Regions from separate parts of the Kocuria sp. ChxB genome, predicted to be linked through region 2. Evidence: riboswitches for the same ligand, from Rfam matches in the RefSeq annotation. Region 2 holds a riboswitch; each other region holds the start of a gene.

The links. Region 2 has a riboswitch for S-adenosylmethionine ahead of P8S73_RS08610 (methylenetetrahydrofolate reductase). Riboswitches for the same ligand answer to the same signal wherever they lie in the genome.
Region 1: another riboswitch for S-adenosylmethionine. It lies ahead of P8S73_RS09355 (hypothetical protein); the one in region 2 lies ahead of P8S73_RS08610 (methylenetetrahydrofolate reductase).
Region 3: another riboswitch for S-adenosylmethionine. It lies ahead of P8S73_RS11260 (MetQ/NlpA family ABC transporter substrate-binding protein); the one in region 2 lies ahead of P8S73_RS08610 (methylenetetrahydrofolate reductase).
Region 4: another riboswitch for S-adenosylmethionine. It lies ahead of P8S73_RS10860 (bifunctional o-acetylhomoserine/o-acetylserine sulfhydrylase); the one in region 2 lies ahead of P8S73_RS08610 (methylenetetrahydrofolate reductase).

Annotation. Positions count from the first base shown of each region.
Region 1 covers NZ_CP121123.1:2,111,028-2,113,218, forward strand. Annotated here, with positions in the region: gene P8S73_RS09345 (lipid II:glycine glycyltransferase FemX) at 1-123, opposite strand, end outside; gene P8S73_RS09350 (YrhK family protein) at 342-659, opposite strand; gene P8S73_RS09355 (hypothetical protein) at 825-1,187, opposite strand; SAM riboswitch class IV at 1,199-1,314, opposite strand; gene pgm (phosphoglucomutase (alpha-D-glucose-1,6-bisphosphate-dependent)) at 1,463-2,191, opposite strand, start outside.
Region 2 covers NZ_CP121123.1:1,942,076-1,944,266, forward strand. Annotated here, with positions in the region: gene P8S73_RS08610 (methylenetetrahydrofolate reductase) at 1-955, opposite strand, end outside; SAM riboswitch class IV at 999-1,115, opposite strand; gene P8S73_RS08615 (ABC transporter ATP-binding protein) at 1,227-2,191, opposite strand, start outside.
Region 3 covers NZ_CP121123.1:2,550,935-2,553,125, reverse strand. Annotated here, with positions in the region: gene P8S73_RS11265 (methionine ABC transporter ATP-binding protein) at 1-507, opposite strand, end outside; gene P8S73_RS11260 (MetQ/NlpA family ABC transporter substrate-binding protein) at 504-1,385, opposite strand; SAM riboswitch class IV at 1,477-1,591, opposite strand; gene dxr (1-deoxy-D-xylulose-5-phosphate reductoisomerase) at 1,782-2,191, opposite strand, start outside.
Region 4 covers NZ_CP121123.1:2,477,260-2,479,450, forward strand. Annotated here, with positions in the region: gene P8S73_RS10855 (VOC family protein) at 1-525, opposite strand, end outside; SAM riboswitch class IV at 631-750, shown strand; gene P8S73_RS10860 (bifunctional o-acetylhomoserine/o-acetylserine sulfhydrylase) at 825-2,191, shown strand, end outside.

The sequences.
Region 1 (2,191 bases), 170 kb from region 2:
CCCGTCAAGAGTGTGAGTGCGTCGCGAGAGACCGGCCTGGAAGTGCTGCCAGGGCTCGGCCTGCAGCACGCTGGACGGGCCGAGAAGTGTGCGGGGGTCCGGTTGGGCGTGGGTGTGCCTCATGCGGGGTGCTCATCCTTGAGTGTCTGCCCCCGCTGCGAGGGTCGTCCTGGGGTCGCGGGGGTCGATCCTCATTAGATAGCCAACCTCACCGACCCGCAACATCACCCGTGCGGCGTGTTCCCATGTGACGGCGGCGTGTCCAGCGGCAGCAGCCCGTGGAACGTGTCTATGCCACGCCCCGCCGGCCGTTCGGATCCCGGGAGGGTCCGCGCGGCGGGTCAGAAGTCGTGCGAGTCCTCCGGTGCTGATTCCGGGGCGATGCGCTGCAGGTGCACCCGCCGGGTGATCCGGATGCTGGGTCGGACCAGCATGAGTGCGCTGCCCAGCACGAACAGCCACGTCCCGGCGTAGACGGTGGCGTCCTGGAAGAAGAGGATCGAACCCACCAGGAAGATCAGGCCGATCAGGATGTCGTTGACGATCGACAGGGTCTCGTACCGGCCACGGATGACCAGCTCGCGGTGCCCCACACGGACCTCGATCGGCTTGGCGGCCCGGGACAGGGAGTCGGAGGTGGCGCTGGCGGAGGGAGTCACTGCTCGGTTCCTTTCACGAAGGCGCAGACCGGGCGGGCCGGCGGGAACGGCCGGTGGGTCACGCCTGCGGCGCGCACCACCGGCCGACCAGCCTACGGGAGGAGCCGGCGGCTCAGCACGCGGCGTGCTCGCCGCCGGTGTCCTCCCCTTCCCATGCCCAGGGCATCACTGCCCGTCGACCACCGCGGGGTGCAGCAGGGCGAGCCTGCCCTGTGAAGTCGGCACGGTGGCGAGTGACGTCCCAGGATCGAACGACGCCGCGGCCCCGCTGTGCTGCAGCGTGTGGAACCGCTCCAGCAGCGCGGGGTCGTGGCACCACCAGGTCCGGGTGCCGCCGTCCGGGAAGGTGGCCTGCACCGTGTTCCCGCGCGGGGCGCCCAGTTCCACCCGGACCCACCGGTCCTGGTTCTCGAGGGCCAGGCGGGACTGGATGTAGTGCGCGTGGTGCCCCGGGTGGTAGCTCCGGCAGGCGGAGTCCCCGTCCATGTGGACGCAGGGGTGTTCGGGAGTGGGAGCGGAGTTGCTCATGATGGTGACCTTTCGCAGACTTCCGCGCGGCAGGTGCCGGGCGGCGGATCTTCCTCCGGGGGCACCGGGTGCGAACAACCGGTTGCCAGCCGACCAGCCGGAGGGCTGATGGTCGGGCTTCTTGATCCGGGAATATTTCAGCACAGCGCTCCGACACGCACAAGCGCGGCCTTCGTCCGGGCACAACGAGGGGCCGCCGAGCAGCACGGGAGAACCCCGTACCGCTCGGCGGCCCCTGGGCAGCAGGTCGGTGCGGGCGGCCCGCACCGCGGCACTCAGCCGATGACCGAGTCCACCAGAGCCTTGGCCTCCTGCTGCACCTGCTTCAGGTGCTCCTCACCCTTGAAGGACTCGGCGTAGATCTTGTAGACGTCCTCCGTGCCGGAGGGCCGGGCCGCGAACCACGCGTTCTCCGTGGTGACCTTGAGCCCGCCGATCGCCGCACCGTTGCCGGGGGCCTCCGTGAGCTTGGCGGTGATGGGCTCACCGGCCAGGGTGTCCGCGGTGACCTGCTCCGCGGAGAGCTTCTTCAGCGCCGCCTTCTGCTCGCGGTTGGCCGGGGCGTCGATGCGCTGGTACACGGGATCCCCGAACTGCTCCGTGAGCTCCCGGTAGCGCTGGGAGGGGGTGGTGCCGGTGGTGGCGGTCATCTCCGCGGCGAGCAGCGCCAGGATGATGCCGTCCTTGTCCGTGGTCCACACGGAGCCGTCCCGGCGCAGGAACGAGGCACCGGCGGACTCCTCCCCGCCGAAGCCGATGGAGCCGTCCAGCAGACCCGGCACGAACCACTTGAAGCCCACGGGCACCTCGTCCAGGCGGCGACCCAGGGACTGCGCCACGCGGTCGATGATCGAGGAGGACACCAGGGTCTTGCCCACCCCGGCGTCACCGCGCCAGCCGTCGCGCGTGCGGTAGAGGTAGTCGATGGCCACCGCGAGGTAGTGGTTGGGGTTCATCAGCCCGGCATCCGGAGTCACGATGCCGTGGCGGTCGCTGTCCGCGTC
Region 2 (2,191 bases):
GCAACCGTTTCGGGTTGGTCAGGGGCATGAGACCCGCGACCACCGGGATGTGGATCCCCTCGGAGCGCGCCCGCTCCAGGAACGACGCGTAGTCCTCGGGCTCGTAGAGCACCTGCGTGATCGCGTAGTCCGCCCCGGCCTCCTGCTTCTCCCACAGGGACGCGAGATCCGCCTCGGGGTCACGCCCCCGGGCGGGGGACGGGTAGCACGCCACCGACACGGACAGCGGCCGCGTCCCGGGGCGGAACCCGTCCCCGAAACGACGCCGCTCGACGTCCCGGATGAGCCGCACCAGCTCCGAGGCCCGGCCGATCCCCCCGGGCGGGGTCCGCCACTGCCCGGCGCCCAGGGGCGGGTCCCCGCGCAGCGCGAGGAGGTCGCGGACGCCGTCGTCCAGCAGCTGCTCCACCGAACGCTCCAGCCCCGCGCGGTCGGTGCCACCGCACGTGAAGTGGGCCATCACGGGGGTCCTGGTGGTGCGGCGCAGATGGCGCAGCGCCTCGCGGGACACACCACGACCACCCGAGTGGCCGTGCGTGACGGAGAAGAAGTCGGGCCCGGCCTGGGCCATGGCGTCGATGCTGCGCCACACGGTGTCCGGGTCCGCGGTGGGGCGGGGCGGGAACACCTCGAAGGAGACGAGCGTGGAGCGCCGGGGGCGGCGCACCAGCCAGGACGTGCGCGCGGGCGGTTCGGCGCAGGACGGCTCGGACGAGTCCGGGCTGGGCGGTGGTGCGGCGGGTGCGCCCGCGCGGCAGGTGGCCGCCGTGGGAACGCCCCTGGGGTGGCTGGCACGTGCGGGATCGTGCTCGCCCGTCGAGGAGGTGGGGCTCGCGGGAGCGGCTGAGCCGGCGGGGTGGGCGCCTGACGTGGGAGCGGGCTCGTCCGTGGTGCGGGCCGCGGCCACGAGCTGCGGCCTGTCCTCGGCGCGGGCGGTCGGCGGTGTGACGGGCATATGAGAAAACCTCCGGCGGTAGGACGCCGGAGGTGGACCCCGTGCGCCGTACTTGCCAGCCACGCGGTTGCGCGGCGGCCGGATCGTCATCTGGGGCACCCCACTACAGCAGGAGGGTTGCCGCCCGGCCAGCCAGAGCTTTTCGCCGGGTCTCATGATCCTTTGGTGGGTGAGACGGTAGCACGAGGGCCCCGGGCCGTGGAAGGCGCCCGGTGCGGGCCGGTGCGGACCGGTGCGCCCCCGGGGCCGGACCCCGGGGACACACGTGTGGTCAGCGCCCGACCACGACCTCCAAGTTCTCACCGGAAGCCGGGTCGAAGAAGCACGTCTCGCGGGCGTTCGGCCGCACGTGGATCGTGGACCCCGCCTCCATCTGCAGAAACTTGTCCGCGCGGACGGTGGCGCGGTCCTTCTCCAGCCGCATGGCGCGGGCGTCCTCGGTCCCGGATTCCGGGGTGTCCGGCAGCACGCAGTGGATGAACGCCTCGGAGCCGAGCTTCTCCACCAGGTGGACCCGAAGGGGCAGCGCGGGGGTCCCCGGCGCGTCGCCCTCGCCCGTGATCTCCCACGACTCCGGACGGACACCCACGGTCACGGTGTCCCGCACGTGCGCCGAGAACTCGGCCGGCACGGGCACCCGCAGCCCGCTCGCGGCGTCGAGGACCGCGTGGCCGTCCCGGACGGGGACGTCGTGCACGATCGTCATGGCCGGCGACCCGATGAAACGGGCCACGAACACGTTCGCGGGGTGCTCGTAGAGGTGGATCGGATCGGCCACCTGCTGCAGCTGTCCGTCGCGCAGCACGGCCACGCGGTCGCCCATGGTCATGGCCTCGACCTGGTCGTGGGTCACGTAGATGGTGGTGACCCCCAGCTCCCGCTGGAGGTCCGCGATCTGGGCGCGGGTGGACACGCGCAGCGTGGCATCCAGGTTGGACAGCGGCTCGTCCATGCACCACACCTTGGGGTTGCGCACGATCGAGCGGCCCATGGCCACACGCTGCCGCTGGCCCCCGGACATGGCCGCGGGACGCTTGTCCATGAGGGGCCCGAGCTCCAGCATGGCGGCGGCGCGCTCCACCCGCTGCTCGATCTCGGCGCGGTCCAGCTTCTCGTTCTCCAGCGCGAAGGACATGTTCTGCCGCGCGGTCATGTTGGGGTACAGGGCGTAGGACTGGAACACCATGGCCACGTCCCGGTCGCGGGCCCGGGTGCCCGTGACGTCGCGGCCGTCGA
Region 3 (2,191 bases), 610 kb from region 2:
GGCGAGCGCTCGCGCGATGCCCACCCGCTGCTTCTGGCCGCCCGAGAGCTGCTCGGGGTAGTTGCCGGCGCGCTCGGTGAGACCCACGAACTCGAGCAGCTCTGCCACCCGCGCCCTGCGGTCCTCCGGCTTCCACCCGGCGCGCTTGAGCGGGAACTCGATGTTGCCGGCCACGGTGCGGGACGTGAACAGGTTGAACTGCTGGAAGATCATCCCGATGTCCCGGCGGATCGGGGCCAGCTGGGTCTCGCTGCGGCCGTCCACCTGGCGGCCGGCCACCTGCAGGCTGCCGGACGTGATGGGTTCCAGGCCGTTGATCAGGCGCACCAGCGTGGACTTGCCGGCACCCGAGTAGCCGATGACGGCGAAGATCTCCCCGCGCCGAATGTCCAGGTCCACGGAGTCCACGGCGGTGACCGTGCGCGTGCGGCGCTTGGAGCCGGTCACGAAGACCTTGCTGACGTCCCGGAAGCTGACCAGTGTCTGCGCCTCGGGCGCCGGGCTCACTTGCTCTGCCCCTTGAGGTCCTCGGAGTAGCGGGACAGCAGGTCCTTGAGCTCTTGCTGGTCCACCCTGGTGGGCACCGCGGTGCCCTTGGTCTCCTGCTTCTCGGCCTCCTGCACCTTGTCGTCGTAGTAGAAACCCGCAACCTTCTTGAGGGTCTCGTTGTCCGCGTTCGCCTCGGTCGCGGCGAAGAGGTTGTCGTAGACCTTGGCGCTGTCCGCCGTGGGATCGTCCTGGGCGAGCGCGTTCTTCGGTTCGAGGTTAGCCCGGTCCAGGAAGTCGTTGTTCACCACGGAGGCGGCCACGGAGTCCATGGACAGCACGGTCTGCTCCGCGGAGACGGGACGGACCTTCACCTTGGACTTCTCGGTGTCCACGTCCTGCTCGGTGGGGGCGATCGTGTCCTTGGTGAAGGTCACCAGGTCCTGCTGCTCCAGCAGGCTCAGCGCCCGGGAGAGGTTGATGGAGTCGTTGGGAACGGCGATCTCGTCCCCGTCCTTGAAGTCGGCCACGGACTTCACGGACTTGGAGTACAGCCCCAGCGGGAAGATGGACGTGGAGCCCACGGGGGTGATCGTGTCACCCGAGTTGTTGTTGTAGTCCGCCAGGTAGGCGATGTGCTGGAACCAGTTCATGTCGATGTCCCCGCTCTTCAGGGCGGGGTTCGGCTGGCTGTAGTCGCTGAAATCCACGAACTCCACGGTGACGTCGTTCTGCGCCGCCACGTCCTTCAGAGCGTCCTGGACGGGGGTGGCGCCCACGATGCCGATGGTGATCTTGCCGTCGGCCATGGGATCGGTGTTCTCGGGGCCGCCGCACGCGGTGAGGGTCAGGCCCAGGGTGGTGGCCAGTACAACGGGGATCAGGCGCTTGCTTCGCACGGTGATGCCTTTCCAGGGTCGGGATACGGATGCGCGGAGCAAACAGTCCCACCTGGATGAGGGCAATGATCAGACACGTGCCATTCGGGGAAAACCGCACTTGCCGTGATCTGTTCGAACCGCGGCCGGATGGTCATCTGGGGCACCCCGCTACGGGAGAGGGTTGCCGTCCGGCCAGCCAGAGCTTCGCGCCGGATCTCGTCATCCGCCCAGAACTGTAGCACGGTGTTCACAGGTTCCCGTACCGCCGGACGACGCCGCCCGGGCCGCCCCCGTCCGCACGGCGTCATCGCGTGCCACGGTGCACCCCGGGGCCACGCCTGGCTTCCTCCCCCCCCTCGAGCGCCCCCCGGGCATGGCGACGCCCGCAGTGGGAGTTCGGACTGGCAGACGGGTTCAGCGACCTCCCGCTATCCGTTCGTCCGCGCGCGCCCTGGCCCATGTCTCCGCCTCGAGCACGTCCTCCAGGCGGGGTTCGCGCACGCCGTCGTGCTCGTCGACCACGCGCGAGACCAGCTCGACGATCTGCAGGAATCCGAGCTCCCCGCGGTGGAACGCGTGCACCGCCTGCTCGTTCGCGGCGTTGAACACCGCGGGCCACGTGCCGCCGAGCCCCCCGGCGTGCTTGATCAGCTCCACGGCGGGGAAGGCCTCGGAGTCCAGCGGCTCGAAGGTCCACTCGGCGGCGCGGGTCCAGTCGCACGCGGCCGCCGCACCCGTGACCCGGTGGGGCCACGCGATGCCCAGCGCGATCGGCAGCCGCATGTCCGGCGGCGAGGCCTGCGCGAGAGTGGAGCCGTCCGTGA
Region 4 (2,191 bases), 540 kb from region 2:
GCCGAGCCAGTCCGTGACGCGCTCGGGGGAGCCGGCGATCTCCATGCCGGTCAACCGGACGTCCGTGAGGCGCGCCTGGGAGGGATGCATCTCGTCCGCAGAGTCGAAGTGGATCATGAACGGCAGCTGCGGATCCGCAATCAGGCCCTTGACGCCGATCTGGTGCCAGTCCAGTCGGCGGCCGTCCGGGAAGATGCGCCCGCCCGGCACGGAGGGGCGGCCCAGCTTCTGCTCGAACGGGGCGAGGTCCGGGACCTCCACGACCCACCCGAGCCAGCCGCCGCCGGCCTCCGAACGGGCGCGGACGGCCTGGCCGAACGGCGCCTTGTCCGCGGCGGGGTGCTCCAGCACGGTCACGACCTCCACGTACTGGTGGTCCGTGAGCGGCAGGATCATGTTCTGCGTGCCGAACCGGGGGTGCACGCCGCCCTTCACGGGCTCGATTCCCAGGCGGTCCGCGATCCGCTCGGTGGTGGCCTCCAGCCCGTCCGGCTGCGCTGCGAAGGAAACGTGGTCCAGCTTCATGCAGTCATGGTGGCACCCGTCACACGGGGGTCCAAATCGGCGGGTGCAACACTGCGGACACCGAACTTGACGCGGCAGCCCCCGGGTTCGCACACTTGAGGTCTAGGTCACGAGAGTCAGCGCCAAGCCCCAGCTTGCTGACCGGCAACCCTCCCTACCGCGGCGGGGTGCCCTGGGTGAAGACCTGGCCGGGACGTCGTCCGACGTCCACGGCAAGCGCGGGCCACCGGTCGCCCGTTCGTGCGGGCACCGTGCGGACGGTCGCCTGGCCCCTGATCCTTCCGAGAAGGAGCACGGCCATGAGCACTGCACCCACCCCCGACAACCCCCAGGACTGGGCCTTCGAGACCCGCCAGATCCACGCGGGCCAGAACCCGGACCCCGTGACGGGTTCGCGGGCCCTGCCGATCCACCAGACCTCGTCCTTCGTGTTCCCGGACGCGGACACGGCCGCGGCGCGCTTCGCGCTCGCGGACATGGGCCCCATCTACTCCCGCCTGACCAACCCCACCACCGAGGTGGTGGAGAAGCGCCTCGCGTCCCTGGAGGGCGGCGTCGGAGCGCTGATGGTCTCCTCCGGGCAGGCCGCCGCCACCCTCGCGGTGCTCAACCTGGGCGGGGCGGGCACCCACGTGGTGGCCAGCCCGTCCCTCTACGGCGGCTCGTACAACCTGTTGAAGCACACGCTGCCGCGCCTGGGCGTGGAGACTACCTTCGTGGCGGACCCGGACGACCCCCAGCAGTGGCGGGACGCCGTGCGCCCCACCACCGTGGCGTTCTTCGGGGAGATGATCCCCAACCCTCGCAACGACATCCTGGACGTGCAGACCGTTGCCGGGATCGCCCACGAGGCCGGGGTGCCGCTGATCGTGGACAACACCGTGGCCACCCCGTACCTGGTGCGGCCCATCGAGTGGGGCGCGGACATCGTGCTGCACTCGGGCACCAAGTTCCTGGGTGGTCACGGCACCGCGATCGGCGGGTTCATCGTGGACGCCGGACGCTTCGACTACGGCGCGGACCCGGAGCGGTTCCCCGGCTTCAACCAGCCGGACCCCACGTACAACGGCCTGGTGTACGCGCGGGACCTGGGGGAGGGTGGCGCGTTCGGCGTGAACCTCTCCTACGTGCTCAAGGCCCGCGTGCAGCTGCTGCGTGACCTGGGCACGTCCATCTCCCCGTTCAACGCGTTCCTCATCGAGCAGGGGATCGAGACCCTGTCCCTGCGGGTGGAACGCCACGTGGCCAACGCCCAGCGGGTGGCCAAGTGGCTCGAGTCCCGCCCCGAGGTGCGCTCGGTGTCCTACGCGGGTCTGCCGTCCTCGCCGTGGCACGAGCGGGCGCGGAAGTACGCACCGCGCGGGGCGGGTTCCGTCCTCGGCTTCGTGCTGGAGGGCGGCAAGGAGGCGGGGATCGCGTTCGTGGACGCGCTGAGCCTGCACTCCCACGTGGCGAACATCGGGGACGTGCGGTCCCTGGTGATCCACCCGGCGTCGACGACGCACGCGCAGCTCTCCGAGGACGAGCAGCTCGCGGCGGGCGTGGAGCCAGGCTTCGTTCGGCTCTCGGTGGGCACCGAGGGGATCGAGGACATCCTCGCGGACCTCGAGGCGGGCTTCGCGGCCCTGGCTGCCACGGAGTCGACCTCGCCCACCCGGACGGAGTC